3 regions of the Litoribacterium kuwaitense genome follow, and region 3 is predicted to be linked to each of the others. Evidence: a T-box and tRNA genes for the amino acid it is inferred to sense, from the RefSeq annotation. Region 3 holds a T-box; the other regions hold tRNA genes.
The links. A T-box is a leader RNA that pairs with one kind of tRNA and senses whether it is charged. The one in region 3 lies ahead of metG (methionine--tRNA ligase), so its partner is inferred to be a tRNA-Met.
Positions count from the first base shown of each region.

Region 1: it encodes a tRNA-Met, which carries the amino acid that the T-box ahead of metG (methionine--tRNA ligase) is inferred to sense. The anticodon was not compared.
Region 2: it encodes a tRNA-Met, which carries the amino acid that the T-box ahead of metG (methionine--tRNA ligase) is inferred to sense. The anticodon was not compared.

Region 1 is NZ_JAALFC010000001.1:125,500-136,111, reverse strand. It holds gene G4V62_RS00710 (MltG/YceG/YrrL family protein) at 1-170, shown strand, start outside; gene G4V62_RS20230 (peptidoglycan D,D-transpeptidase FtsI family protein) at 239-1,834, opposite strand; gene G4V62_RS20225 (hypothetical protein) at 1,762-2,250, opposite strand; gene G4V62_RS00700 (MFS transporter) at 2,328-3,623, opposite strand; gene G4V62_RS00695 (superoxide dismutase) at 3,942-4,550, opposite strand; gene G4V62_RS00690 (Gfo/Idh/MocA family protein) at 4,852-5,874, opposite strand; tRNA gene G4V62_RS00685 (tRNA-Ser) at 6,043-6,135, opposite strand; tRNA gene G4V62_RS00680 (tRNA-Ile) at 6,146-6,219, opposite strand; tRNA gene G4V62_RS00675 (tRNA-Met) at 6,238-6,314, opposite strand; gene G4V62_RS00670 (DUF456 domain-containing protein) at 6,419-6,901, opposite strand; gene G4V62_RS00665 (Na/Pi cotransporter family protein) at 6,914-8,542, opposite strand; partial or broken gene G4V62_RS00660 (DUF1189 family protein) at 8,946-9,647, shown strand; gene G4V62_RS00655 (NfeD family protein) at 9,702-10,325, opposite strand; gene yqfZ (protein YqfZ) at 10,487-10,612, shown strand, end outside.
Region 2 is NZ_JAALFC010000015.1:57,969-68,580, reverse strand. It holds gene walK (cell wall metabolism sensor histidine kinase WalK) at 1-976, opposite strand, end outside; gene yycF (response regulator YycF) at 973-1,686, opposite strand; gene G4V62_RS09740 (peptidoglycan DD-metalloendopeptidase family protein) at 2,243-3,808, opposite strand; gene G4V62_RS09735 (MFS transporter) at 4,222-5,457, opposite strand; T-box leader at 5,529-5,786, opposite strand; tRNA gene G4V62_RS09730 (tRNA-Phe) at 5,882-5,954, opposite strand; tRNA gene G4V62_RS09725 (tRNA-Asp) at 5,966-6,041, opposite strand; tRNA gene G4V62_RS09720 (tRNA-Met) at 6,277-6,353, opposite strand; tRNA gene G4V62_RS09715 (tRNA-Lys) at 6,366-6,438, opposite strand; gene G4V62_RS09710 (adenylosuccinate synthase) at 6,622-7,914, opposite strand; gene dnaB (replicative DNA helicase) at 8,136-9,500, opposite strand; gene rplI (50S ribosomal protein L9) at 9,856-10,302, opposite strand; gene G4V62_RS09695 (DHH family phosphoesterase) at 10,299-10,612, opposite strand, start outside.
Region 3 is NZ_JAALFC010000013.1:19,297-29,908, forward strand. It holds gene G4V62_RS08900 (C40 family peptidase) at 1-388, opposite strand, end outside; gene G4V62_RS08905 (cytidine deaminase) at 709-1,137, opposite strand; gene G4V62_RS08910 (hypothetical protein) at 1,301-1,840, shown strand; partial or broken gene G4V62_RS08915 (NUDIX hydrolase) at 1,821-2,318, opposite strand; gene G4V62_RS08920 (hypothetical protein) at 2,504-3,034, opposite strand; gene G4V62_RS08925 (VOC family protein) at 3,075-3,482, opposite strand; partial or broken gene metG (methionine--tRNA ligase) at 3,603-5,241, opposite strand; T-box leader at 5,293-5,562, opposite strand; gene G4V62_RS08935 (DUF2283 domain-containing protein) at 5,668-6,084, shown strand; gene G4V62_RS08940 (GerAB/ArcD/ProY family transporter) at 6,251-7,345, shown strand; gene G4V62_RS08945 (spore germination protein) at 7,329-8,777, shown strand; gene G4V62_RS08950 (Ger(x)C family spore germination protein) at 8,777-9,910, shown strand; gene G4V62_RS08955 (cadherin-like beta sandwich domain-containing protein) at 10,080-10,612, opposite strand, start outside.

The sequences.
Region 1 (10,612 bases), on a different contig from region 3:
TGACGACTGGTGAAGTTAGTCAACAGCTCGAAGACTTAGGTCTCTTAAAAGCAAATATTTTAAACGATTACCTCGAAGACAACGACATGGCCCAATCAATTCAAATCGGTGAACATATCATTAAGCGTGGTATGAATGTCGTCGATATCGCCAACGAAATCACGAATTAAATATACGTAAGGAGACGGATGGATGCAGCCGTCTCCTTTTATTTTTTCACGATAGCCTCAGCCTCGCTTTATGAGCCTTCATAATTAAAATATTCATCTAAAATACGCTGTCCTATATTTAAGTTGATTCGATCCTGGTCATCAATGCCTGGAACAGTCACGGCAAAAGCAACCTCTGGATCATCATATGGTGCATAGCCGACTAAGGTAAGGTTATAAGAATTTCCTGCTTCAGCCGTACCCGTTTTTCCAGCCGCCTCATATGGTCGATTCGCAAAGTGGGTATCTGCCGTTCCTGGTGTCGTATGAAATACCATATGAAACCCTTGTTGCACACGCTCAATATACGATTGTGGCATTTCAACTTTGTTTAAAATGTTTGGTTCAAACCTTTGAATTAAAGGTCCAGGACCATCATTAGACAACTTAGGCTCACGTATTTCCTTTACAAGGCGCGGTTGGATACGGTATCCGTCATTGGCAATTGTAGATACATATTGATTCAGCTGCATCGTCGTATACGTATCATACTGACCGATCATCATATCCATCAAGTTACCAATGAGTCGTCCAGTACCAATGTAACCAGAGCTTTCAGTCGGTAAATCAATGCCTGTTTTCACACCAAGACCAAACTGTGAAAAATAGTTGCGCACTTCTTCAAAGGCAGCCGGGTTATTAAATGGTGCTGCCTCATTGGGGCGATAATTGTAATCACCCATGCGCATCCCGATATGCCACATGTAGACGTTCGACGATTGCTGCAACGCTTGTAAGTCATTATTGTAACCGAGATATTTCCAAGATTTCTTGATGGGTGTATCCTTAATTTGAATCGGCCGATCATCGATTTGTTCTCCTGGTTGAATTACACCGCTTTGCAAACCTGCTAGAACGCTTGCACCTTTAACAGCCGATCCCATTTCATACGCATTATTCGTTACACCGAGAGGATTATCGATAAATTGAACTTCCCCTTGCTCATTACGATGATACATTTTCCCTGCCATCGCAAAAATTTCCCCTGTATGTGGATCCATCATCGATACGTAGGCTTCATTTGCGTATTGGCTTGAGCCATACATCGCTTTTGACCTTAAAATCTCCTCTTCAATGATATTTTCCACTTCTTTTTGCAGATCTGTATTAATCGTTAACACTAAGTCCTTACCCCGAGTTCCTTCACGAACCACTTTCGTTGAGATCACCTCGCCATCGTCTAACGTATTAACAACCTGCTTTTTCTGACCTTGCAACACATCTTCATATTGTTTCTCTAAATAACTTCGCCCGACTCGATCATTTCGGCTGTACCCTCGTGCCAAATAATAATCAAGCAGCTCTTTAGGTAACCCAGTTTCGGAACTGCTAATATTTCCGATCACACTTTTAAAAAGACCGTCTTCTTTGTAATCCCGTTGCCAGTTCGTCGTCGTTTCAATCCCCGGCAGCTCCTCTAACCGTTCACTCACCCTTGCATACTCTTCTACCGTCACATTTTCGATTTTAATATTTTGCGGTACAAGATCATATCCGCTCGCCATTTCACGATAAATGGCAAGGACTTCTCTTTCATCTTTGCTTATCGTCGCTAAATCTTCTTTTGTAATCCGTTCAAGCTGTAATTGATACAGCTCATTGTCTTCAAGCTCCCCTTCCTCCATCTCAGCAGCGATTTTTTCTCTTGCCAGTTCAGGGTTTGTAATGATCCAAAATCTTTTTCATCACGTTCAGTCACTTTCTCGTCACTTTTATCAATTAATCCTGCAAGTGTCTGAGCGATGTCTAACATCTCATTATTCGAAGTATTTTTATCTCTCGTATATGTAATTGCATACAGCGGTTCATTATCAACGAGAAGCGTATAGTCACTATCATATATTTTCCCGCGCGGAACAGGCGTATTGACTGTATTGTTTACTGTACGATTTAAGCTACGTTGATACTCTTCACCATGAACAATTTGCAACACTCCAAGACGTAAAACAAGCACAGAAAACAATAAAAAAACGATAAAAAAGAGAACGTTAATTCGAAAAGGTAATTGTTTTTTCTTACGGTTTTTTTGGTTTGGCTCCACTATAGCAGAACTCCTTCACTCCACGTTATTACACCATTTTACCATGAATAAGCAATGGGAAGGAAGGCGAAAAGCGCTTACCGCGGACCAGACTTATTTTGCTGGAAAACCCAGGCATTTCCGCGATAGCGCTCTTCTTCATCTTTACGAGGAGGCGGCGGATGGTATAAATGCCGAATGGCAAGGTACATAAGCAAATGACCTGCACCAATGACCGCAATTAAAATCGGCAACCCTATATCTACGTAAGGTGATAAAACAACACCTATAAAAAGTAAAATCGATACGATACGCCCAGCATTTAAATAGAGCTCTTTGACAACCACATATTCTACACGCATATCTGCTGCCCTCCAGCCACGACCAATCACATCATAAGTCAAAGATGCAAAAGGAACGGTTAAAAGCGGATAAGCAACGGCTGTGATGACAGCATAAGTAAGCAAGAGTGGAAACTGTATTGAAAACATGAGACAAAGTACACTCGCGTACATAGCTAAGCTGGCATATAAAATCGTTTCTTTTCGATAACTAGGTGCTATAAAGCGTGCTGCAATAAAATAAAACAACAGAGCGATCGACGAATTGACTAAGCTAAATGTCCCTATTGCCAACTCACTCCCAGTCGCAATAAATACCCAAATGGTAATTGCAAATGCAAAGGTTCCTTCCCGAAACCCTTGAAAAAAGTGCGCGTGCAAAATTCGTTTCCAATCCGAATTATACGAACGCTCTTTAAAGATGCGCTTCCATTCGTAACTTCCCTTTGCTGGACGAGGAGAGAGAAAAAAGCTTAACGCGACAGCAGCAGCAAACAAAAGTAAAGAAGCTGTAAAAATCGTTGTATAGCCTGTAAATTCTTCCATGCGTGAAATAATAAACCCCGCTGAAATGGGCCCGATGATACCAGTAAACGAGGATAAAAAACCTAAAAACCCATTAAAAAAATCGCGGGTATCCGGTTCGGTAATTTCAAAAGTAAGCACATTAAACGCAAGCCAATAAAAGCCAAAGCCAATTCCGAGAAGACTTCCTAATAAAACTAAGTGGTCGGACGATTGTTCACCAATCAGTAATACGGTTAGGTAAAAAAACGCAAGAAAAATAACGCCTATCCGTAATACGAGGACGCGATCCACTCGCTTCGCCCAGCGTCCGGCAATAATAAAGGTAATTGGTTGCCAAATGACTGTTGCTAAATTGTAGATGGCTATCGAAGCATAGTCTCCTGATTGCTTCCACAAATACACATTGACAAACGTATTGGACAGCGCAATAGATAATGCGTATAAACCGCCGATGGCGATTAAAAGCAATAACGCACGTAGCGTTTTTTCAGACCCTGGATTCAATTTTTTCATTAAAAAATTCATGTCAACGCCTCGCCTTCTCATGCTTTTCTTAGCATGACCTCTCACGAAGTGGATATACAAGAAGATAGACGTTGATCATTACCAGTTGGAATGAAGTAAAAGAAGAAATAAAATGACGACGCAAAAACGCGCCCCCATTATTTAGGGACGCGCTAGCTTGTAAACATCCGTTTATTGCTCGCCTAACAAACATTCAGGTCAACGTATCGGAGAGATGCTTACACATTATCCAAAAAAAAGAGCGTAAACAAAGCCTAGTAAGACTTTGTCTACACTCTGACACATCCCTTAGATTAGGGAAGCGATCGTCAGCCGCAATTATTTCGCGCTCTGATATTGTTTCTCCGCTTGATTCCAGCATACAACATTCCAGTATGCAGCAATGTAATCTGGACGACGATTTTGGTATTTCAAGTAATAAGCATGCTCCCAAACATCAAGACCGATAATTGGTGTTGCACCATCTGTTAATGGAGAATCTTGATTAGGAGTGCTTGTAATTTCCAATTGACCATTTTTTACAACAAGCCAAGCCCAGCCTGAACCGAAACGACCTGTTGCAGCAGCAGTGAACTTTTCTTTAAAAGCATCAAAGCCACCAAAAGTGCTGTCAATCGCTGCCTTTAGGTCACCGACTGGTTCGCCTCCACCATTCGGAGAAAGGCTATTCCAGAAGAAAGTGTGATTTGCATGGCCGCCACCGTTATTTCTTACAGCAGTGCGGATATCTTCAGGTACATCGTTTAAATTTGCAACGAGGTCATTTATATCTTTGTTTTCTAAGTCTGCATGACCTTTCACTGCGTCATTTAACTTAGTCACATACGTGTTGTGGTGTTTCGTATGGTGGATGTTCATCGTTTCTTTGTCGATATGTGGTTCTAGAGCGTCGTAAGCGTAAGGCAGTTCTGGTAGTTCGTAAGCCATTGCAAAATCCTCCTTTAAAAAATATATGTAGTCGGCCAATCAATGGTTGGATTAGCCTTCCAACTACATTCACAGTATCAAATTTACCCGATAAGTGCAAAGAAAAAACATTGTTCTAAAGATTTTCTATGTCAACCGCTTCTCGCCAACTTTTTCAGCCTCTTCAATCAGTTGAGGTACGGTTTTTGACTAACTAGGCGGGAAGGCATTAGAGAGGCTTGTCCTTCGATCAACCCTTGCTCCTTTTAAGCACGACAAAGCTGCGACATTAGGCACTCTGAGGTGACCTCTTCCTTTATATCTAGTCGCGTTTTAAAATAATTTTCCTTTGTTCTTTGGCGGATTGGATCGCACCAAAGACCATTTCCATGCTTTTTATGTTAGAGCGACAATGCGTTTCTGCTAGCCTTCCTTGCTCTAAAGCAGCGAACATTTCATCTAAGCAACCTCGATGCCCTTCCCTAAACGAATCATCTGGTGTAATGGTGCTCGCTTCATATTCAGGAATAAATGCCTCTTGCTGCTCTCCTTTTAACCGTTCATACGAGGGAACGTTCGTACCATCCCATAAAGCTGTCCCTTCTGATCCGTGTACACGCCATGATGCTTCCCACGACGTTCCGGCACCAACCGCACTCCAAGATCCACGATAAGTAAAGACGGCACCGTTGTCCATTTCAAAAATGCATACAGCTGATGCATTTCCTTGGTACCATGATCCAGGCGGATTATATTCATGACAATAGACAGAGACCGGATCAGCTCCGATCATACATCGCGCCTGATCAAATGTATGAATTGCCATATCGATAATCAACGGACTGTTCATCGTTTCCCGAAAGCCGCCAAAATGTGGTCCAAGAAAAAAATCAGCGTGAAGTGCTCCAACGCGTCCAACAATTCCTTTTTGCAGAGCTTGTTTTAATGCTCTAAGTTGATGGTTATAACGACGGTTTTGCATCACAGCATAAACAACGTTTCTTGTAACCGCTAAATCAACGACCTCGTAAGCATCTTCAAGTGTCTCGGCGATCGGCTTCTCCCCAAAAACCGTTAGGCCAGCTTTTATTGCCGTTGTCGTAATGTTTTTATGGCTCGCTGGGATCGTCACATCAAAAACAAGTGTGGCATCAGTGTTCTCAATGGCTTCAGAAAGATTTGCATATATAGGAACCTTCAAACCATATGTTCCTCTGACATTTTCGGCATTTGCGACATTCATGTCGACAAGCGCAACAATGTCGGCATTCTCTCTTTCTAACGCATAATCAATCCATTGGATGGACATTCCTCCGCACCCTACGATAATGACCCGGTGTTTCATCACTTCACTCCTTAGGTTTACTCGTTATATCGTCTCATTGTATACTAGCCCGATCAATCACTATAAATTTTTCTATGGATTATGCGCCCAATCCTCCGAAAGAAAGCGCTTTAGTATAAATGCGCATAAAAAAACAGCCTCAAAATAGACTGTGTACGTTCTTAGATATGGCGGAGGAGGAGGGATTCGAACCCCCGCGAGCCGTGAAGCCCCTGTCGGTTTTCAAGACCGATCCCTTCAGCCAGACTTGGGTACTCCTCCGTAAAGCTAGTGGACCCTGCAGGACTCGAACCTGCGACCGATCGGTTATGAGCCGATAGCTCTAACCAGCTGAGCTAAGGGTCCTAAATGCATCTATTTAAGTGGTAGCGGCGGAGGGAATCGAACCCCCGACCTCACGGGTATGAACCGTACGCTCTAGCCAGCTGAGCTACACCGCCGAAATCAAAAGACAAAGAGTATTATATCTTCTAAAATGCAAAAAGTCAATTGCAGGAGAGAAATTACTAAATTTTTCTCCTGCGAAAATTTAAAACACAATGTGTCAATGAATCCAGATGAAAAAGAAAATAATCATGATCGTTTGTAAAATAAATTTAGCTACACTTCCGGCAAGAAAACCTAAAAGTGAGCCAACACCTATTTTTAATGCATTTAACGGTGAGCCACGGTGAACAATATACTCTCCAAGCACGGCACCTGCAAAAGGACCGATCAGTACCCCAAAGACCGGAATGAGAAATGGTCCAACAATGAGTCCAATCATACTCCCATTGATCGCTGCTTTCGATCCTCCCCACTTCTTCACGCCAAAGTAGGTCGCCGCCCAGTCAGCAAGAAAAAAGATGAGGACGATGAGTCCTTGCAAAAGCCAATACCAAACGCCGAACGGCGCAAACGAAAACCAAAACCCATACAGAAATAAAGCGCCAATGACGAATAGTAACCCTGGCAACACAGGATAGACTAAACTGACATAGCCTAAAGCAAACAAAACGATGATGAGTGTCCAACCGATGATTTCCACCGGAACCCTCCTCTACTCTTTACCAATGACCGCCTGAGCTACATTCATAGCGTGGTCGCCGATCCGCTCCAAGTTACTAATAATATCGACAAATACGATACCTGCAGAACCAGAGCATTCCCCTTTGTTTAAACGAAGGATATGTTTTTTACGCAGCGACCGTTCCATATGGTCGATACTTTCCTCTAGCTTGATCACTTCCGAAGCGAGCTGGCTATCATTTGTATCAAATGCCTTAAATCCTTTGTCTATAGCCTCTTTTGTCATTGTAAACATATCATTTAAGTCTTTCATCGCTGACTCAGTCAATTTTACTTTATTAGCCAATTGATACTCAACGAGCTCGACAATATTTTCAACATGGTCACCAATCCGTTCAATATCCCTTACACTGTCAACGAGATGAGCGTGCTCTGTTGACTCGACATTGGACAGTGAGGTTGAGGCAAGCCGTACTAAGTAATCTGTTATTTTTTTGTCTAATGTATTGATCGCATCCTCAAGCTGATAGGCTGTATCGCTATGCACCTTTTGCTTTGTATTTAAATATGACATGGCCTCGTTAATTTGTTGTTTAGAAATATCCCCCATGCGTAAAATTTCTAGCTTTGCTTGGCTAAGCGCCAAAGTAGGCGACTGTTCAAGAAAGATCGGATCAAGATGTTTTGGTTTATAGTCGATGATCTTATCATCACCGGGAATAAATTTCGTAACGAGATATGCAAGCACACCGATAAATGGTAAATGCATTAGCGTATTTGTTGTATTGAATATACCATGCGCAAAAGCAATCGTCGATTTATCATTAAGCTGCCACGCTTCCTGCAGCCAACCGATAAATGGCCCGTACGCCCATAAGAAGATTAAAAAGATTGTCGTACCAATCAAGTTAAAAATGACATGGGTCAACGCAGCGCGCCGTGCCGCAATTGAAGCACCGATTGCAGCTAACACCGCAGTAATAGTTGTCCCGATATTATCACCAAACAACACTGGTAACGCCGCATTTAAGTCGATCAAATCTTGACTAAATAACTCTTGCAAAATACCAATTGTTGCACTTGAACTTTGAACAACAACTGTAAATAACGTACCGATAAAGACACCTAATAAGGGCATTTCGCTCATGCTAACAGTCAAGTCATGAAAGGCTTGTAGTCCTCGAAGCGGTTTAAGACCGTCCCCCATCAAAGACAACCCTAAAAACAGGGCACCAAATCCAAAAATAACTTGTCCGATATAATTAATACGTTCTTTCTTAAAAAAGAACAAGAGTAAAGTACCAACAAACATAATTGGCAATGCATAGGCTTCTACGTCAAATCCAATAATAAAAGCCGTTACCGTTGTCCCGATATTGGCACCCATAATAACCCCAATCGCTTGACGCAACGTCATAAAACCAGCATTGACGAGACCAACCGTTAATACAGTAGTTCCTGAACTGGATTGAATTAAAATCGTAACAACAATTCCAGTCAATACCCCCATAAATGGGTTGCTCGTAAAACGGTCCAGCAAGTCACGCAATTGATCTCCTGCAGATTTTTGCAGCCCGTCCCCCATATACTTGATACCAAAAAGAAAAATACCGAGGCCGCCAATAAATTGAAAAATCATCTGTTGGATGTTAACATCCACCACATTTCATCCCCTTTCTCTCTCGTTGTGGACCGATTCAGAAGCCCCTTTTCCTCTGAACCTTTTCTTTTTAGAAGCAATCCTTCCTCATTATTCGGTGCTTGTCGACATTTGTAAAGAAAATCCGAGGCGTTTTTACACAATCTTTACATATAGTTAACATAAATATCCTTGATACCTTAAAAATTGTTTCTCTTCACCTGTTTAATCTAAGAAATGAAAGTGTCGACGGTAAAAAGCGTAATGGTTGCCGTCGATCGTTCATCGACATAAAATGTATGTATAGCTTGCTCGCAACGTCTTGCCCAGCCTAACTTAGAAAGCAAGCAATGAGCGTTATTTAATAAGCTCAGATATTAATGACTAGGAGACTGCCGAAAATGAAGCTCATTTTTTCCAACTTAAAAAAAGCTTTTCTAACCCTGCATTTATTGGAGCAATGCGTGTCAGAGGAGCTGGCAATGCCATTCGTTTTTTACTCGCCCTAGCAGCTTTAACCGCACTGATCTATGGCAGCATCGTCACGTGGAATACAATTCAATGGGTTAACCAAGCGAACGAAGGGCTCCAAAAAGGACAAATTGAGTTTGAAGCGTACGATTCTCAGCTCACCTCTTTCATGAGCGATCATTCTTTTTTTAAAGAAGGGCAGCCTTCATCCCATGAGAATGGACTCTTTTTTAACGCCCATACGATGACAGTACATACGTCGTACTGGTCACAAACACTTACATACGATACGTTTCCGGAAAATCCATTTACAAATCAAACACTTTCATCCTACATCACCGCACTAAAATCAAATATCATCCTGTTACCAATTGTAGCAATCGTGATTAGTTTTATTGGTTCCTTTAGCTTATTCATCCTGTTTGTTAGCCTACTTGCCCTTATTATGTCCTTAAGCGCACGAAAAAAACGGTTTACGTATGAACAGGCTTGGGCATTATCTTCATTTACAATCCCAGCCGGTGGAGCGCTCGTTTTATTTGCTGAAATCACTCATATCGATTGGCTGAGCTTTATTGGCGGCTTCATCATCCTACTCTATGCTTTTTTAGCATTTAAAAAAGTCCCCGCTAAAACCCCGTCGTCCCCGCAATAAATAAAACAAAGTCTGGCAGCTCTACTTCAGCTCCAGACTTTGTTTAACAACAACTTATTTTTCAGCACTTTCCTCATTTAATACAATTAAAATACGCGTCCCGTCTACTGACAGTACTTTTACCTTTTGCCCATATTTTATCCATTTACCGTCTGATACTGCGCTATAATCTTTGTCTTGAACACGCACTGTACCCGTTGGTCTAAAATCTGTCACAGCGACACCCTCTTGACCAACGAGCGAATGGTAACCTTCATTGATCGAGTTATAACCATCCTCGCTCGTTAAACGATCCTTCAGGGCAATTTTTTCCCACATTCTTCGGCGCGGAAATACTTTTAGCCACAACAGAGAAGCGGCTGTCCCACTCGCCATCCCGAAAATAACCGACGCACCATATGTGATTGTAGGCGCAGGTACCGCTACAGCTACCATCATCAAAATGACTCCTAGGACACCAAGCGTTCCATCGTTTAAAACTTTGCCATCAATAATAATCATGACAACGCCTATAATATAAATGGTAGCCATCCAAATGAGTGCTTCTCCAGAGACATGGTAAGAAAAATAAAACAGCATTAATGCCAATCCAAGCAGTCCCATAAAGCCTTTTGTCCTCACGAGAACCTCACCGAGCATAAAAGCTGTTGCCAAAAAACGACGATCATGCCCATCCACACGAAATCCAACAGCATGGCCTTCACCCCTCTACAATTTTGTTGTAATTATATTACGAAAAAGCCGACCTAAAGGTTTCAAATACATTCTATGGCATATTTCGTCCACTCTCCTCATATAATTTTAGAAATTATAGAGACCGGAAAGGGTGGACAAACATTATGAAACAGTTTATCATCCTCGTTCTAAGCTTTGCCATCATTTATGCCATTGTTTATGATATAAGAAGTGGAACTATACCTACTGTTCCGGCAGTTTCGGGCGATGTTGCTCAGCAAAATTCTCAA
Region 2 (10,612 bases), on a different contig from region 3:
CTTCCCAAGTGACGCCTTCTTCTTCGAGACGAAGGACTTGCACAATCGGTTTTCCAACCATTTCATCGCCAGACGCACTTAGCATCTGCTCAGCTGGCTGATTCACTAAAATCACTTGGCCATAACGGTCGGTCGCAATCACTCCATCAGTCATATGCGTTAGAACAGAGCTTAATTTACGTCGCTCACTGTCGGTCGTAGCCTGAGCCTCCTCCAGCTTACGTGTCATCCCATTAAACGTATAAGCGAGCTGACCAATCTCATCGTCACCGTAAACTTTAACTTTTCTGGAAAAATCACCTTTCGCTAAGACGAGAGCCTGCTTTCTCATATCGGCGACCGGACGAGTGATCGTATTCGCTAAAAACACACCTAAAACAATCGTTAGCAATAGGGCAATGACAACGCCCTTAATGAGAATGTCATTGATGATACTCAGCTGATCATACACTTGTTCTGCATTTGCCGATACATAAATTGCGCCAATCGTTTCTTCTCCTGATTTGAACGGAACGACAACGACGCGAAGGCGGTCACCACTTCGTGGATCAATCATCCATTTTTCCTGGGTCACGCCAACAACGAGGGATCGTTTGACGAGCAAATTGAGCGTCCGTTTACCGACAATGGATGTGTCATATGGATTAGACGTCATCAAGACACGGTTTCGGCTGTCAATCACTTGAATTTCACGGATATCATTGGAAATAAAATCACGGAGACTATCCCGAATGGTTGACTCCAGCGAGGGATCATCTGGACCTCGTTCCTTTAACATTTCTTCTTCAATCGTGTAAGCGAGGACGTGAGCCCGCTCATTGGTAGAGTTGGAAAAGCTGCTTAACAGCTGCTCTTCTAGTTCTTGGACAAAGTAAACACCGATCACTTGCATAGCAATTAGAAGCAAAAGCACATACACGAGAATGATTTTGACATGAATCGATTTAAAAAAGCTGACACGTTCTCTCGATTTCATTCGACCTCAGGATCCTGAAGCTTTAAGTAATATCCGACACCACGCCGTGTAACGAGGATGGTCGGATGACTCGGATTATCTTCAATTTTCTCGCGTAGTCTCCTGACAGTGACGTCTACCGTACGCACATCCCCAAAATAATCGTAACCCCATACGGTTTGTAGCAAATGTTCACGTGTCATCACTTGCCCGATATGACGAGCCAAATAATGCAACAGTTCAAACTCCCGGTGCGTGAGTTCGATCATCTGCCCTTCTTTCGTCACATTGTATGAATTCGGATGAATCATCAATGGCCCGACTGCAATGTCTTTAATTTCTGTCCCTTGCTCAGGCTCAGCAATTTGCTGATGACGGCGTAAATTTGCCTTTACACGAGCAATTAATTCACGAGCGCTAAAGGGCTTCGTGACATAATCATCCGCTCCTAACTCAAGGCCGAGTACCTTGTCAATCTCGGAATCCTTGGCTGTGAGCATGATGATCGGCATTTGGTGCTGCTTACGTATTTCCTTACATACTTCCATGCCGTCTTTTTGTGGTAGCATAATATCAAGCAAAACAAGGTCCGGCACGTCTTCGCTCAACTTCTCCAGCGCTTCATCACCATCGTAAGCGCACGTGACGGTAAAACCCTCTTTTTCTAAATTAAACTGTAAAATATCAGCAATCGGCTGCTCATCATCAACAACAAGAATATGCTTATCCATCGTATTCGCTCCTTTTTGACTTCTTCGTACAACGATCGAAAAAGCCGCTTATACGTATGTGTATTTGCTGGAAGCTCCGACAAAAAGCTTCTAGGTATAGGTTCTTTCAGAAGCCTGTCGACGGTTCCTACGTAATATTTAAAGCGTCAAGCTACTGCTTTACTCCCCACTATTCTATCATAATCTCGTAAGGCACCACGCCCCTCAAATCTCACCAATTCCCAAAAGCTACTTTTCTTCCTCGGCCAAATGGTGTTTTTATCTCACATTGAGCGGTGAGGTGCTGTCTTTTAGTTTTCAATTGCTCGGAATTCAAAAACCCCGGCAGTCGTTGCCGGAGCCTAAACAAAGTTTATTGTATATACCATTTTTAGCGTCCGCTCAGCAACCTCTCGGTGCTTTTTTCAGCCTAGCTTGAAAACGCTTGTCAGCCTAGGCGCGAAGGCGAACAAAGACGCGAATAGAACTTTAGTTCATGAGAGGACGAGTGAGCCAAGCAACAACGGATGAAAGCGTTTGTCAACAGGCTGCCCGGCAATCATTGCCGGAGCTTTGCTTAACGAGAGGATAGTACGCTTAATGGATCCGTTATGGCGCCATTTTGGTAAACTTCAAAATGTAAATGCGTGCCTGTTGAATAGCCTGTTGAGCCCATAACACCAATTTTTGTTCCTTGAGGGACTGTCTCACCTTTAGACACAGAAATCGAGGACATGTGGGCATAAATCGTCTTCATTCCGTTATTATGATTAATGATCACTTTATTTCCATATCCACCTTGACGACCGGCAAATTCGACGACACCGTTATCGACGGCTTTAATGGTCAAGTCACTGGCTCGTGCAATGTCGATCCCTTTATGCATCGATCCCCAACGTTGACCCATTTTGCTCGTCAAAGAGCCTCCGTTTGTCGGCCAAATAAGCTTCCCGGTTCCACGTGAAGGAATAACTTTCGTCCCTTTAATTACGATTTTATCTTGTGCCTCTTCTTGGACATCCCTATTAATCACTGTTGTATCGACAAGCGTGCCATTCTCCTTCGTTTTTTGATAAGTTACGGTTTGTTTGCCGTCTTTTCCTTCTTGGGCAACCTTTTCTTCACCTTTATACATTGTATCGTCTTCTTTAACGATGGTTTGAAATGGGATGGTTTCGTCTTTCGTTTCTTTAGACGATACGACGACCTCCATATAAGGCTTCTTCACCGTCACATTTAGCGACTGACCGATAGACAGCATGTCTTTTTTCTGAATATCAGGGTTTAATGCGAGTAACTGGTCGCTATCTAAATCATGGGCCGCTGCCACTTTTCCGAACACATCGCCTTCTTGAACGATATATTTTTCATCTTCCAGCGTCCCTTTTTTCAGCTTCGTTACTGCCTCTTCTTTAGAAAGAATAAAAGATTCATCAATAAAAGACGTTTCAAATGAAACTTTTTGATCGAAGCGTACGTCTAACAACGTAGAACCTTTCTTTTTCTGTGTTCCATTTTCATTGACTTGGCTATTGCTAGATGACTCTTTTTTATCATCAGCCTTCTCTGCAGCTTTTCTTTCCTGCTGCCGCTCTTTGAGTTGAGCCAAGTCTTTTTTAGAAACGTATGCTAGTTTTAGCGCTTCGAGGACGTCTGCAGCTGTGTCCTTATCTTGCACATAAACAGCCGGTGATTCTTGATCACCTATGATAATCCCGACCGCTTCTGCCTCTACATTTAATACTTTTCGCAATGACTCTTGGCCTTGACGGTCCTTTGTCACCGGGGTAAATGTACGCTCGGGTACAACTCGTAAATCTTTATCGGCTTGATACGTATATGAATTATTTTTCGATTGAGCTTCTTCTATTTTCTCATCGACAACGTCTTGTATGTACTGTTCATCACTGAACGTTGCGATCGCTTCATCAGCTAGATAAACATGATAAACGGTGTTTATTGGGCTATGCTCCCCCGCATATACCACTGATCCTCCAGTGATTAAAAACCCTGCCGTTGCAAGAACAAGGCTTGTCCGGCGCATCTTTTGGTTAAGTGACTGTCTCAGACCCGTCGTGATGTCCTTCTTATCCACTTCATACGTTCCTCCCAATTCGAGCATTGTTTCTACTTTACTCAACATACTCTAACATACCTAAATAAATTTGGAAGTGCTTCCGGGAAACTGTAATCGAAATGAAAAACTAGAGACACTCAAGAAATATATGATGCAGTTTATCAGCCTTTTAAAGACTTTTGTCATCACGTTCACTATGAAAAATTTGGCGATTTTTTCATGAAATTTTTTCAAATTACTGCTCATTTATGCGTCGTTTGTGATTTTCATGTGCTATTTGTGATTTCACAAAACACTAATCAAATCTCTAAAATGATAAAGACCACACATTTTTATGTTGGGCCCAATGATGATCTAGTCAATTCAACGAAAGCGCCCGTTTGCGGAAGACTCCAGTGATTTCTTTGCGCTAAAGTCAATAGTAAATGTCAGAGACTGTCCTCGCTTAATCAACTAACGACAATGATATAATTGAAAGATCAAGGTGATGTTGAATAAAATTTAGTTTTTGAAGGTTGAATATTATAAATAAATAATATAGTTGCTACGAGTAACATGATCAATGATCCTGAAACGACAATAAATCTGATAGATACAAGCTCAGAAAACACCCCAAAGATCGCTGTAGTCATGATGATTAGAATGGCTTCAACAAGACCATAAAGACTTCCTATTCTCCCCATAACATCTACGGGGATATTATTTTGATAAAACGTATAAAAGCCTGTATTTGCAAAAGCTGTGGCAAATGCCAAAACAAAGCACCCTACAGACGCGATCAGAAATGTGTTAGAAGATGCGAAAATCACATATCCTACTGAAGTGATCATTGATCCAAGACCAATAAGCCATGAAGTAGGGACTTTTTCAACAATGATTGTATTCGCTAAAGAACCGATGAATATGCCCGCACCAGCAATACTAACTAAAACGCCGTATTCACCTTCTGATAAAGAAAGCTCCTGTGTTGCAAAAGCAGCCTCTAAAGAATCTGTAGCTGTCATCAAGACGATCATGACACTAAATAAAAAATAAATGATCATGATATATGAATATTTACAGCTAAACCCTATAACAAGTTTCCAGTCGTCTTTTAATAGCTTAAGCGATGATTGACGATTTGATTGACCAACAAGTTGAGCAGAAGCTTCGACATTAGGCATTCCCAAGGTAATTAATGCTGATAAAGCTAAAGCTAGGGCATTCAGATAAATAGCCATGCTCGGCGTCCCAACAGTAAACATCAATCCTGCGATTGCTGGGCCAGTCAAAAAAGCTCCAGAATCAAGTAAACTACGTAAAGAATTAAAACGTTTTCTTCGCTCTGTCGGGATTAATTTTGTAATGTACGTCATGGATGTTGGCTGATACATGGAACTGGCCATTGTGATCATAAACACCATACAATATATAAAACCTAATGAAGAAGAAAAAAATAAACAAGCAATGAGCAAAGCTTGGAAGGCATTAAGTACGATCATGAGATATTTCTTATTCAAACGGTCTATCAAACTTCCCGACCAAAAATTCGTAAACACCGTAGATAAAGCTCTAATGATATATAAACCAGAGACAGCCATTGCTGAACCTGTTATGTTAAGCACAATGAGGTTTAAAGCGATAAAATAAACCCAACTCCCCACACTTGATATCCCTATACTAAATAATAAGATGGAGGGATAATACCAATTTCCTAATAATGGTTTCAAACTCAATGTAGATTCCTCCTTCAGCGATTAGTCAATTTAAACGAAATAAAAAAAATCCCACCCCCAAGACGTAGTGTCTTGGGGGCGAGATTTGTATAATCGCGGTGCCACCCCAGTTTATTAATATGTCGCCATATTAACCTTATCGAGTACGACAATAAAGAATGTTTATACCCTAGCTCTATAACAGGAGCTCCTGTCACACCATCCCCTACATGAGGTTCCAATGTGCTGCTCAGAGGCTTGATTCAATCAGTTATTCTTACTCCTTTTTCAGCTGCCGGAGCTCTCTGGGAAGAACAGATATGATTTACTTTTCTCTTCATCGCATTTATTTTATTGTATGTTATCACTTAAAAACCTTGACGTAAAGGTCAAACCAAAAAAGAACCTTGAGTATTCAAAGTTCTTTCTTTAGCGCCATGAAAAGTGGCTCGAGACGGAATCGAACCGCCGACACGAGGATTTTCAGTCCTCTGCTCTACCGACTGAGCTATCGAGCCAAAAAAAAAGATGGCGGTCCCGACCGGGATCGAACCGGCGATCTCCTGCGTGACAGGCAGGCATGTTAACCGCTACACCACGGGACCTTATTATTTTGTTTTAAGTATGTACGTCGATGACGCTTCAATCTTTGGCTATCGAAGATGTTAATTCGACGTTGTAGCGTTCAGTTTAATTGGTTGCACCATTGGCACTTCGATCTTCGCTTGTCGAAGATGTTAATTCGACGTTGTAGCGTTCAGTTTAATTGGTTGCACCAACTGGCACTTCGATCTTCGCTTGTCGAAGATGTTAATTCGACGTTGTAGCGCTCAATTTAATTGGTTGCGGGGGAAGGATTTGAACCTCCGACCTTCGGGTTATGAGCCCGACGAGCTACCAGACTGCTCCACCCCGCGATGATATAAATATGAGCCATGGAGGATTCGAACCTCCGACCCTCTGATTAAAAGTCAGATGCTCTACCGACTGAGCTAATGGCTCCTCCCTTAACGACAAGGATTATCTTATCATAAATAGTTTGAACCATGCAAGGTTTTTTTATAAAAAACTTTTTTTCGGTAGCGCGATCTCTTTTATTCATCTAGTTACTTATTATACCATAAAAGCCCTGGCATTTAAACCATCGATGGCTTTTGCTCAGGGCTCCTTCTTTAAAGCTTTTATTTAAGGCATAGCATAAACATTGCGAACCATATTCGTTTGGCTTCGATCAGGTCCAACAGAAAAGATGGATAATGGAATACCTGTAAGCTGTGACACGCGTTCGATGTAATGGCGAGCATTTACGGGCAAATCATTTAAGGAACGACAGCCTGTAATATCTTCAGTCCAGCCTGGAAGTTCTTCATAAACAGGCTCACACTTCGCGAGCACTTTTAAGCTGGCAGGAAACTCTTCCATAATCTTACCTTCATATTTATAAGCGGTACAAATTTTAAGTGTTTCAATACCAGTTAACACATCAATGGAGTTTAATGATAGGTCCGTAATTCCACTGACTCTGCGAGCATGACGAACAACGACGGAGTCAAACCAACCTACACGGCGTGGGCGCCCAGTCGTCGTCCCATATTCACGACCTGTTTCCCGAATTTGATCACCAATCTCATCTGTGAGCTCAGTCGGAAATGGGCCATCACCTACACGCGTCGTATAGGCTTTAGAGACGCCGACAACGTGCAATATTTTGGATGGGCCAACGCCTGAACCGATGGTGACGCCGCCAGCAATCGGATTGGACGATGTAACAAATGGATATGTTCCTTGGTCGATGTCGAGCATGACACCTTGTGCGCCTTCAAAAAGTACGCGACGACCAGCATCAAGACCGTCATTTAACACGACAGATGTATCTGTGACGAGATGAGCAAATTGCTGCCCGTACTCATAATATTCTTCAAAAATATCTTCAATGGCAAAACCAGGCGTTTCGTACATCCGTTCAAACAGACGGTTTTTGTGTGCCAAGTTCTGCTCAAGTTTTTTATGAAATTCGTCTTTATCGAGAAGGTCGGCAATACGGATGCCAATTCTCGCTGCCTTGTCCATATAGGCGGGTCCGATGCCTTTTTTCGTCGTGCCGATCTTGTTGGCCCCTTTTTGTTCTTCTTCCAATTCATCGAGCTTTAAGTGATAAGGAAGAATAACGTGAGCACGATTGCTAATACGCAGATTGTCTGTCGAGACGTTGTATCCTTTAAGATAAGCAAGCTCCTCGATGAGTGCTTTTGGATCAATGACCATACCGTTACCGAGCACACATGTTTTATCTTTATAAAAAATACCTGAAGGAATTAAATGCAGCTTATACGTCTCCCCGCCAAAAGCGATCGTATGACCTGCATTATTTCCACCTTGATAACGTGCTACGAGCTCTGCATTCTCTGACAGGTAGTCTGTAATTTTGCCTTTGCCTTCATCGCCCCACTGTGTTCCAACAACCACGACTGATGACATGAAAAGCACCTCCGCTAATTTCTACCATCCGCTCTTCACGGTGATAATTCGTTTTTCACACTTTACCGAAGTTAAGTGTATCAAGAATATCATAGTGAGTCAATGAGAAGACGAACATTATTAGGAGTTTCCCGTCAATAAGTTCGTCTAATTTTATTCATAATCTGAAAAAATGTAATTAACACGTTCGTTCAATCGCCTTTTGTCAGCCTGTCTACGTTTTACGCACCAGGAGGCATATCAGAATCGTCCCGACGCACTTCCAAATTCACAAATTTATTGTACTCTTTTACAAATGCGAGCTCAACGGTTCCTACTGGTCCGTTACGTTGCTTGGCGATAATAATTTCGATAATATTTTCGCTTTCAGATTCTTTATCGTAATAATCGTCCCGATACAAAAACGACACAATATCCGCATCCTGCTCAATACTTCCAGACTCCCGGATATCGGACATCATCGGCCGCTTGTCTTGACGTGATTCCACACCCCGGGAAAGCTGTGATAGGGCGATCACAGGCACCTCAAGTTCCCTTGCCAGTGCTTTTAGTGATCGGGAAATCTCGGAAACCTCTTGCTGCCGGTTTTCACCGCTCCTAGCGTTCCCTTGGATCAGCTGTAGATAATCAATTAAGATCATCCCCAGCCCATGCTCCATTTTTAAACGGCGGCACTTGGCGCGGATATCATTCACGCGTATTCCTGGAGTGTCATCAATGAAAATGCCTGCGTTCGAGAGACTCCCCATCGCCATCGTAAGCTTTTGCCAATCATCGGGTGTAAGTTTACCTGTTCTCAGACGCTGGGCATCAATATTACCTTCAGCACAAAGCATCCGCATGACCAACTGCTGCGCACCCATTTCCAGACTGAATATGGCGACGTTTTCCTCAGCGTGAATACCGACGTTTTGGGCAATATTTAAAGCAAAAGCCGTTTTTCCGACAGACGGACGAGCGGCAACAATCACTAAGTCGCTGCGCTGAAAGCCAGCCGTCATACGATCAAGCTCGGAAAAACCGGTCGGAATGCCAGTAATATCACCTTGGCGTGTGTGAAGCAGCTCAATGTTATCATATGTTTCGACGAGGACGTCTTTAATTTGCTGAAATTGACCTGTATTCTTTCGATTCGACACCGCCATAATGTGCTTCTCGGCATCGGACAGAACGGACTCGACTTCATCATCTCTCGTATAGCCATCCTCGATAATGTCGGTCGCCGTCCGAATCAAACGGCGTAAGATTGATTTTTCTTCGACAATCCGTGCATAGTATTCTATATTTGCTGCCGTTGGTGCCGCATCAGCAAGCTGGGTTAAATAAGATACCCCACCAATTTCCTCTAATATCTTGTGATCCGCTAGCTCAGAGGTAACCGTTACTAAATCGACAGGCTCATTTTTTTCTGCCAATACGAGCATCGTCTCAAAGATGCGCTGGTGGGTTGTTTTATAAAAGTCTTCAGGCACGACAATTTCCGAGGCTGTTGTAAGCGAAGCGGGGTCTAAAAAGACCGCTCCTAATACCGCTTGCTCTGCTTCAGTATTTTGTGGCGGAAGCCTTCCTTCCATACCTTCCTGCATGCCACTCGTCCTACCTTTCCTTTGTCATTAAGTGTGAATAAGCACTGCTTTGTCACAAATGCACATCCACTCTTTATATTTCCTAAACATTCGGGTCTTCAATGAACGTTGGTCTGGTTCGTTGGTGGACATATGAAAAGCCGGTCGGTACCGACCGGCTCAGCCTGCTGACAAACACTCTTTGGCCCTCGCCTCTCTAAAACTGGAGAGACTACGACGCGGGCGGATCGTCTAACCAACTGTTTTAAGTCAGGCTGAAAAATAGTGATACTCTTAAAATGAGTGCAGACAAAGCCATATAAGACCTTGTCTGCACTCTAAGCCGGTCAAGATGACCCGACCCCTCGCTGTCCCGTTAAGCTTCTTGTACGTGGACGTCTAAAGTTGCAGATACATCAGGGTGCAATTTAACAGGAACTTTCGTATGTCCTAACGTACGAATGGGCTGATCTAGTTCAATTTTACGCTTATCAATTTTAATGTCATGATTCTTTTTCAGCTCATCAGCAATCTGCTTATTGGTGATCGAGCCAAACAATCGACCGGCTTCGCCTGCTTTCGTCGTTAAGCGGACCGTCAGATTTTCAATCGTTTCTTTGAGCGCCTTTGCTTCCTGTAATTCTTCTTCTTCCTGCTTGGCGACTTTTTTCTTCTGCTGCTGGAGCGCCTTTAAGTTTCCTTCAGTCGCTTCAACTGCGTAATTGTTTTTTAAAAGAAAGTTCCGAGCATATCCATCAGAGACATTTTTCATCTCGCCCTTTTTCCCTTTTCCTTTTACATCTTGTGTGAAGATCACTTTCATTCTTCATCTCCCCCTTCTACATGCTCATCGATGATCTGTTGGAGCTGGTCAACGCACTCATCAATCGTGCCGTCCACTTGCGCCGCAGCGTTCGTTAAATGGCCGCCTCCGCCGAGTGCTTCCATAATGACTTGCACATTGATCTCTCCAAGAGACCTTGCACTAACACTAATTTTACCATCTTTTCTGTGACAGACAACAAACGATGCACGAATGCCAGTCATTGTCAGAAGTGTATCTGCTGCCTGCGCAATCAGCACTTGATCAAGGCCTTCCTCCATGTCACCCTTAGCGATTGCAATTCCATCTA
Region 3 (10,612 bases):
TCATAGCCAAAGGCAAATCAAGCATGATACCAAATAAGCCAATTAAATTGTAGCGGTATAACTCTTTATTTTGCTCAAAGTGCTGCAGAAGAGAACTAATTCTACAATGCTCCTCTTCTGAAACCTTTAATTTTAAAATCGCACAGCGTGTTTCTGGGAAGTGTTTAAACATCCCTTGGTTTACATTCTCTTGGACGAACCCACCCCATACAGGCACATAGAGATGCTTGCGACCAAAACTATACATTTCATTTAAATGCAAATCCATAGAAATGGAGACATGATTATAAGGAGCACCCGTATAAAATTTAATGAATTTATTAATCCACGAGCCTGTTTCTGTCAATATGATGTAAACACAACGTTTAGACATAATCTCACTACCCATCTCGCTTCTTTCCTATGCATCTATATATACGAAATTTATCACGATAGGTTTCACATAACTATCGTGAATTCGTCTTTATAGACATCAGACCGAAGTCGGAGGGCATTTGAAAAATACATAAAAACAGTGATAATAAACGGTTTCTTTTCCTTTCTCTAATATTCTGAAACCTTTATTTGCATAAAATTCTACCATTTACCTTAAAAATCCTCTTAATCAAAATGAAAAATTCCTCTTTTCTGATATTTACCGAGTTTCATTTCGCTGAATTTCAAAGCCGGCTCCAAATCGAACCAGCTTTGTGCTGTTACTATTTTGATCTAGTCACTACTTCCATATTTCTCGGGCAATAATTCCATCACATTGCACTTTTTCACGTTACCTTTATACGGGAGGATGACATCAATATTGTCACCGTAATCGCTAATAAGTTCACGACACATGCCACAAGGCGCCACCACCCAGCAATGGTCAATATCCTCATGCGGATGAGGATGGGCAACAGCAACAATGGCATCAAATTCGTGCGCTCCCTCAGAAATTGCTTTTCCGATCACTACAGCTTCAGCACATACGGCAATTCTCCCTACATTCGCTTCTAAATGAACAGCAGTAAAAATGTCACCATTTGACGTCCTAACAGCAGCGCCAATATGGTGTTTTCCGAAACGGTATTGCTTTTCAATGACCTCTTCTGCTGCACGAACAAGCTGTTCGTCCGCTTCTGTCAACGGTCTTTCTTTTATCATATTATTCTCTCCTTTCTTAAAGCGACTTCTTCATCATACAGACTGAAGTGTTTATTGCATACCATACTTAGACAGGCGGATGAGCATTTATATTTATAATCCAAGCAAAAGATCGGCTCATTACATATCAAATATAGAAATTGCAAAAAGGGGGGGAATTATTTTGGGAAAAAGACGACCTTGTCCATGTGAAATCTGCCGCACGAAATGTAAAAAGAAGTGTAAATGTATTTGTCCACCTGGACCACCGGGACCGCCGGGATCACAGGGGCCACAGGGGCCACAGGGACCGCCCGGACCGCCTGGCATCAGCCCAATTTATTTAGCGGCCGAAACCGTACAAAGCGGACATTTTTTAGGTTTAGGAACATCTGATCTCGATTTTATCGAGAGTACTGTTGTCATTCCGCAAAGCGCCACCATTTCAGGATTGGTTTTGAACATTCGTGATGAGGTTCTTACCGCAGCGGAAAGTGTAACGGCTGAGATTTATGTAAGCACAAGTTGTGGGTTTATTGCCCCTACAGCCACTGGAATTACCGCCACTGTCATGGGGCCGAACAACACAACTGAGCCAAACTGCTGCGCCGTTGGAACCGGCACATATATGGTGGAACAATGTGATTTAGTATCCGTGCGGATTACGCACAGTGGAAACGAAGCTTTAATGGACGGTGCCGCGGTCACAATATTATTTTCCTAACTCGATTAGAAGAGCTTTCTCGCAAAAGCTCTTCTTTTAATTTCAAGTGCTCAATTATTGGCACTTCTGGTGGATTCATCTTCGCTGGCAACTGATCTAATGAGAAAAAACGTAAATCTTGAACCTCATGAGCATCAAAACGTCATTTTCTAATATATTCGCGACACAGATAAGCTGCTGTTACATTATAAGCCTCATCTCCATGGGGGTATTTGTAGTACATTTCTTCACCAGAGAAAACACCCATTAGCGTGAGCTTCTCTGCCCGAAGACCAGTCTCCTCATATAGCTCTCTGCGAGCAGTTTCTTCTACACTTTCTCCCAATTCTAGTGAACCTCCTGACAATCCCCAGCAATGATTGTCCTTCCGTCGTTGCAAGAGAATTTGTTTTGCATCATTGATGACGATGACACATGCACCGACGAGCAGCAACGGACGGCTACCGACGACTTTTCGCAGTTCCGTAATGTACCCCATACTAACCTCCCTCAATCCTCTCGTCTATGCTACGCGTTTTAGACTTTAGCCTCATCTCTGCCGCTTTCACATGCACCTATTATAAAAAAATGGCTTGATTGAATGTGTAAGAGCACGTCACATGAGGAAGCTCCCTAGCAAGGATGTTCGAGATTGTATGAATATCATCCTGTCTCTTCCCCCCTCTATTCTAGCCACTCCAATTGACGATCACTCGGCTCAAATAAGCCCGTATAAGGATCAAACCGGTACACCTTATCCTCTTGCTCGACCTTAAGGTAAACGTAATAATAAGCGTTGGTCATTTGGAGAAACGAGCGTTGATCAAAGCCAATTTTGTCGACGCGAGCTGGTGGTACTTCTGCTTGCACAGGTGCACCGAATGTTTCAGCAGCATACGCCTCCACCTCTGCAACCGCCTGCTCGTACGTATAATGGGGGAGATTTGTATAAAAATATGTCCCTACCCCTGCAAAAATAATGAACGCCAGCACATATGCCGTCATCAATTTTTTCATCTTGCTCACTTTTTTAAACAATACAATACCGACCAGCAGACAGACAATTAATACCACACTGCACAGTACGAAAAAGTCGTCCCCGTTTAAGATATTTAAATACTTTTTATCAGGTAAAATAAAGAGAAGCCGACCGCCAACGGTCACGAGCAAGATAAAAACAATATTTAAAATCGTTATTTTTCGATCTTTCTTCAATGAATCTCCTACCCATCATGAAGATTTACTGAAAACAGTTCTATTTCGTCATTTGTGGTGACTCAGGGTGATATTGCATAAACTCAATGCGATTTCCATCTGGATCTCTCACCCAACATTGCCTATTTTTATCGAGTCCTTGCTTCACCTCTACATCTAACGAAACCCCTTTGCTTTTTAATTCGCGCGCAAAAGAAGTCATATTCTCCACTTCCAGGCATAAATGGTTATAGCCAATCGTTTTTTGATCAAGAGCAGGGCTCTTCTCTCCCCCATAAAACAGCTCGATAAATTGCCCTTCACAAATTTTTAAATACACAATCCAAGGCTGCTGATGTTCATCTTGCAGCTCAAATAGCTTCGTAAACCCGAGCTTGTCACAATAAAAATCTAACGACGCCTCCATATCTTTCACCGTGTACGCCGTATGGGCGATACCTTTAATCATGACATCCGCCTCCTAAATATATTTATTATGAAGCTTATGTTGAACAAAGGTGTAGACGTTCTATTCTACTTGAAATGTTTAAGAAGTTGTGAACATGTCAGCCTGATTTCTAAGAAATAATCACTGCATGTTGGCACGTCTATTTAAAGCCTCTACTTCTCTTTCAATCGTGTCAACGTCGATTCGCTCAAACAATGGCTTAACATGTTTTACTGTCGTCGCATACGTCCCCACCGGATACCAAGTCCAATCAGACAACCCAATCATGTCCTTGACAGCTTCACTTGAGAACGGTAAAAACGGATGCAACAGCTGAGCAAGATTGGCAATCAAGTACGTGCACGTCGCGAGTGTATGTTTACAATCGTCAGGCGCTTCCTTGATTTGGAGCCACGGCTGTTCTGTATCGAAATATTTGTTTGCTTTGCGAATCAAGGCAAACACGCCTTCCAGCGCCTGTTTAAAATGAGCCGCTTCAATAAGTTCACTCGTCTGACGATAGCAGTCAAAAACGTCACGTTCAATTTGCTGATCAACTGTACCCTCGGGAATGACACCCTCATATGACTTTACGATAAATTTTAACGTTCGATTCACAAAATTTCCATATGCACCTAACAATTCACCATTGTGACGATAGATAAACTCTCTCCATGAAAAATCCGCATCACGCTGCTCTGGGGCGTTGATCGTTAAGAAGTATCGAATCGTATCAGGGTGATATTTTCCGATCAAATCAGGCAGCCAAACCGCCCAATTTTGACTCGTTGACAGCTTTCGTTTTTCAATCGTTACATACTCATTTGAAACGATGTGCGTCGGCAAGCCGGCAATATTTAGCCCCATTAACATTGCCGGCCAAATGAGGGCATGAAACGGAATGTTGTCCTTTCCGTGGACGTAATACGACCTCGTGTCTCTATGCCAAAACGGCTCGTCATCCTTGCCATTCTGTTGTGCCCACAGCTGACTTGCCGAATAATACCCAGCGACGGCTTCAATCCAGACGTACAGCTTTTTCTCTTCGTACCCTTCGACGGGGACCGGTACACCATTTGGCAGATCGCGTGACACCGCTCGATCGTGCAGTCCTTCGTTTAGATATCGCTCACACAATTGAAGCGCATTGTCACGCCAGCGTACTTGTTCACTTGCTTCGTGAACGTAGTCTTCGAGCTTTTGTTGAAATGCGCTTAATGCGATGTAAAAATGCTCGGTCCGTTTGGCGATTGGTGTATCACCACACAGCTTACATGACTTCTCAAGCAACTCTAACGGATCTAAGAGCTTGGAACAATGATCACACTGATCTCCTCTGGCCTCTTTGCTACAATTCGGGCAGGTCCCCTCAACGTATCGATCCGGTAAAAACTGTACGCACGTTTGGCAAAACGCCTGCTCGATCTCTTTTTGTACAAAAACCTCGATCTAACAGCTCTAAAAACATCTTTTGCACGGTTTGATGATGATGCTCTCTATCTGTACGTGTATAGCAATCGTACGTAAATCCTAACGCTTGAAAGCAACTAAGGAATTCCTCATGATAACGGTCGGCAATGTCCTTTACCGAAACACCCTCCTGTTTCGCCCGAATCGTAATGGGCGTGCCGTTACAATCACTCCCGGAAACATAAAGAACCTGGTCTCCTTTCATACGATAATAGCGCGCTAACACATCTCCTGACAGTAAGCTGGCGACATGCCCTAAATGAAGCGAACCATTCGCGTATGGCCATGCGCCTCCAATCAACACATTCATTTTACTTTCCTCCTTTTTTGCATAGAAAAAACCCCGCCCAAAGACAAATAGTCTAAGGACGAGGTTGACTAAATCCCCGTGTTACCACCTTCATTTACGAACCACTCACATGGTTCGTCTCCATAAGTACGGAACAAAAATGTTCTTATACTCTGGCATTTGTAACGAGTGCCACATCTCGTCATCGCCTTACTGACATGTGTAAGCTCGGCGATGCTGCTCAGAGACCATATTCAATCAAACATTCTCTGCTTCTTTTCAGCAAACGAAGCTCTCTGTAAAAAAATGACCTTGATTTACTCTTCTCATCATTGCATTTCTTATTGAATCTTATTTTACCATAAGAATGGCAAATGTATGCTTTATGATACAATCTTTGTGCTATCCTTTAGAGACGAACAAGCGTTAAAAAAGGAGTGGTTTCCGATGAACACTAGCTTTGATCACATGATCACATTTGATACTGAAGTTGACATGGCCTATATTCACTTAACTGAGCCGCTGAAATGTAAAATCACATCAACTGAAGAGGTATCTGTCAACCATTGGATCATGGTCGATATGGGCCGTGAAGCGCCCATCATCGGCATCGAATTAGACGGTCCGTGCGCAAAGAAAATACAAGCAGTGCCGCTTGAAGACCGGACTTTTACAACCGCATCAACTCGTGCTGGCGAACGTTATTTCTTCTTCAGACTGGATCAGCAACCGATTAAAAACACCTTCTCCTTCCAAGGGAGAGAGGAAGTCAAATTTCTTTTTGCCGATGAAGCGTGCACAGACTTTATTGGCGTCGAAGTGTACGGAGACAATCCATATTACGACGCCTATTTAAGCCGTTGAGCTTTTTTCTTTAACATCCTGTATAAAAAAAGCAGGATGTTTATTATTTGCTCTGCAATCAGCAAGACTTTCGCCTCTTTTCCTCCCTTTATCCAATGCATAAATCCGTACTGATCTTCTCACACTACATATAGTTTCAAAATACAACGGGGGAGGTGAGGCTAAAATGAGTAGAATTACGATGCCGCAGCTCTTTGCCATTTTCCTCTTAAGCACTGGCTTGAATAACCACGTCATCGTCATTCCTGTCCTCATTAGAGCTGCTGGAAGAGATGCATGGATTAGCATCTTAATCGGCTACGCACTGATTCTCATTTTGTCCCCATTGTTTTTATACGTATTGCGACAGTTTCGTGATCAATCTCTGTTTGACTGGTTATCCGAAAATTATTCCGACCGAATAAGTAAACTCATGGCAGCCTTAATCTCTATTTTCCTTTTTATCGCTGGCTGGATCACATTAAAAGAGACGATCCTCTGGACAAATGAAACGTATTTATTTTATACACCAATGGTCGTAATCGCTTTACTCATCTTAGCTTCATCGCTTTACATATCGTTTGGAAAGCTTAATATCATCGCCATTTGTGCCGGCATCCTGCTTCCATTAGTCGTGCTGTTCGGCGTTTTTGTTGCACTTGGGACGATCCCCGACAAACAATATCAGCTCGTGGCGCCTGTCCTTGTGGAGAACGATTGGTTTGACGTTTTTCATGGAGCCGTCTATTCGTTTGGTTCGATCATGGAACTGCTGTTTCTCGTCTTACTTCAGCACCAAGTCGTGCAGCAGATCAAATTTAAGCATTTTATTGCCTTATTGATCTTTCTAATGATTTTAACGGTAGGACCATTAATTGGGACGATTGCTATTTTTGGAGTGGATGAAGCTGCGAACCTACGCTATCCAGCCTTTTTTCAATGGCGAATTGTCGGCATAGGCAATTATTTCAATCACCTTGATTTCTTATCGATTTATCAATGGTTATCAGGCATCTTCATCCGCTTAGCGCTCATTCTATATTTAATCACGCATTCTTTTAAAGTCACCGATACAAAAAAGCGTTTCCGAATTCAACTTACCATCGCTATTGTTTATCTGTTATCAATCATGGCGCAAATCTCGGATGAACAATTTCTCTCTTTTTTATCACGCTATTATTACTTGGGAAGTGGCATCTTTGGCATCAGTTTCGTTCTGCTTCTCTTCGTATTTATAAAAATCCCTAAAAGAGGTGAGAACACAAATGGGAAAAACAACTAAAACGAGAGAGGAATTTATCAAGCATCTGTTTCGCAACAGTTCGGATGTTGTTGTGGAAATACATGACATTTTTAATGAGTCAAAAATAAATGAGATGCTCGTCATTTATTGTCAAGGGTTAGCGGACACGAAGATGTTGATGGACAGCATTCTCCCAGACATTCAAACGAACTATTATTATCACGGCTTAAAGAGTATGAGAAGCATATCCCCCTCGGAGAAAGTTTTTTCGCAAACGGATGATATGGAGCAAGTGCTCACTGAAAAAGTATTTAATGGATTTACCGCGATTATTATCGCTGAATACATTTACTTTTTTAATACGGCGAATCCACCGAAGCGAAATCCTGAGGAGTCAAATTCAGAGGTATCTGTCCGTGGGCCAAGAGATGCGTTCGTTGAAGACATTCAATCCAATTTTGCTTTAGTTAGAAAGCGTGTTAAATCAAATTCACTTGTCACTAAATCCTTTGTCATTGGAAAGCGTAGCCGCACCCAAGTACAATTGGTTTATTTAAGTGATATTCAAGATGAGAAGCTCATCGACGATGTGACTGAACGCTTAAATCAAATTGATATTGATTTTTTATCAAGTGATAATCAATTGTTAGGTTTACTTGGACACTCCCATTATTCACTTTTTCCTCTGTTAGAGTCTGTCTCGAGACCTGACGGCGTCGTGACGAGTTTGTCTAGAGGACGATTTGCCATTTTTATTGACAATGTTCCTAATGTCATTGTTGCACCAAGTAATTTAAGTCTTTTTTTAAAAACGTCTGAGGACGAGTATACGCCATTTTATTATGCGACGTTTGAAATTCTTCTTCGTCTGACTGGCCTTCTCATTTCCTTATTTCTTCCTGCCGCCTGGGTCGCCTTGACCTCCTATAACGTTGACCAGATTCCGTTTCAAATGCTGGCTACGATCGCTTCATCCCGGATCGGTATACCTTTTAATTCGACAATTGAGATTTTAATCATGCTCGGCTTATTCGAGCTCTTTCGTGAAGCGGGCGTCCGATTACCTAAGCCAGTCGGACAAACGGTCGCTGTCGTTGGCGGGCTCATTGTTGGTGACGCAGCGATTAGAGCTGGTTTGACCTCCCCGACAATGCTCGTCATTACAGCAATTACCGTTGTCGCTACGTTTACCCTCGGCAACCAAGCACTGTTTGGGACCGTCTCTATCATTCGAGTGGTGTCGTTACTGTTTGCTTCTGTCTTAGGGATGTTCGGCTTTTTAATTAGCGTGTTTTTGACACTAGGGTATTTAGCAAAGCTCGAGTCCTTTGGTATTCCTTACTTAAGCCCTGTTTCTCCATTTGTCCGTGCCGATTTCGTAAAGGCGTTTACTAAACCTCCTGTGGTTAAGCAAAACAAACGTGCCGCTATTTTGCATCCAAAAGACGGCGACAGACAAGGTGAAGAATGATGAAACCTCTCAAAATTGTACTATTTTGCAGCTGTTTACTTTTCATATTAACAGGTTGCTGGGACGCTAAGGAGATTGGCGAAGTGAATTATGTCACTGCCTTAGGCGTTGATTACGCTGATGAACAATATATCATTTACGCACAAGTACTGGACTTTTCCAGTGTAGCCAAACAGGAGACTGGAAAAGCAGCGCAAGCCTCGCCTGTTTTCATTGGCAAAGGCACGGGTTCAACCGTTCATCATGCCATTGATGAATTAACACGAACATCCCAACAACCGATGAATTGGTCACATGTCGCTGCCATTGTCTATTCAGATAATCTCTTAAAAGCTGGTATGAATCAAGTCCAGGAGTCACTACAAAAAGATGGTCAATTGCGCTACACATCATGGATGTTTGGCACAAAAGACCCTATCGAAGAGATATTGAGCGTCACAGGCTTTTTCCAACTCCCGCCTGTTTATACGATGATCTACAAACCGATGGACATATTTATCGAAAATTCGTATGTCAAACCGCTTCGCATGCATTCATTTGTTGCGAGCTATAATGAGCCTGGCGGGTCTGCTTTGCTTCCCTCCATTCGTATCAATACAAAAAGTTGGCAAGAAGCGCAAAAACAAACTGAACCAAAAAAAACGTATGAAATCAATGGCGCGTTTCCGGTGTACCATGGTAAAAGCGAGGAGATGTTAACTTATCAAGATTTGCTAGGACTCCGTTGGGTAGAAAATACAGCGAGAAATACGTCCGCTCCTATTGTCCAAGACGATGAGAACATCGGCTCTGTAGATGTCTTTGATCCTTCAGCAACATTTGAAGTCATCAAAAAAGATGGTGATTTTCGTTTTAATATTGCAGTAAAAGCTAAAGGATCGCTAACCGACATTAATCACCCTTTACCTACAAACGACATCGAAAAGCTTGTCGAAGCCCAAATCGAAACAGAAATACGCCAAACGTTTTTGCACAGCCTTGAGAAAAAAGCGGACGTGTATAATTTAAGAAACAAGCTCTTTCGAAATGGCGTACCACCGGAACAATTAGATGAGCATACCATTACTGCAGATGCACTTGATACGATTTCAGTTGAATTTTATTTAGAAACGAAAGGGGTGACAGACCGATAAAGATCAGTAGCCTAGCACGGTCTGGTATTTAAACAAAGCATCCGTTTCACACTACGTGAACGGATGCTTTGTCGATAAACACGCTTGTTCGGTGCTGTCATTTCACCTGTGGAGAAAGTCTAACATCACTTTGACTTCACACTGACGAACAGACGCTGTTCTCTTTTCTTTATTTTGTGATGAAACGAGCTTGTTCTAACAGCTGAACAATCATCTGGACAGCTTCTGCACGCGTCATCGTCGCTTCTGGTTTAAAGGTGAAATCTTCGTATCCATGGACAATATCTAACGAAGATAAGGTGTTAATCGCTTGTTGCGTAGCATCGGTCAGATGATTTACGTCTGTAAAGGAACGCTCTGTTTGTCCCTCTTCTGGCATCTCCATTGATATGAAATCAATCACATTGGCAAGAATGACAGCTGCTTCGTCACGAGTGATTTCTTCATCTGCCTGGAACAATCCTTGGCGATCGCCTTGAAGAATTCTCTCCTCTATCAGTGCTTGCAACGCGCCTCTGTACCAATCATCTTTTTCAACATCCGAAAATGTCTGCGCATCCGAGCTCTCCATACCTAGCCCTAAACTTCTGGCAACGATCGTAGTAAACTCTCCCCGTGTAATCGTATTTTCCGGTTTAAAGCTCCCATCTTTATACCCTTTCACAATGAGCTTATTGCCAAGTAAGTGTGCAGTATCTTCCG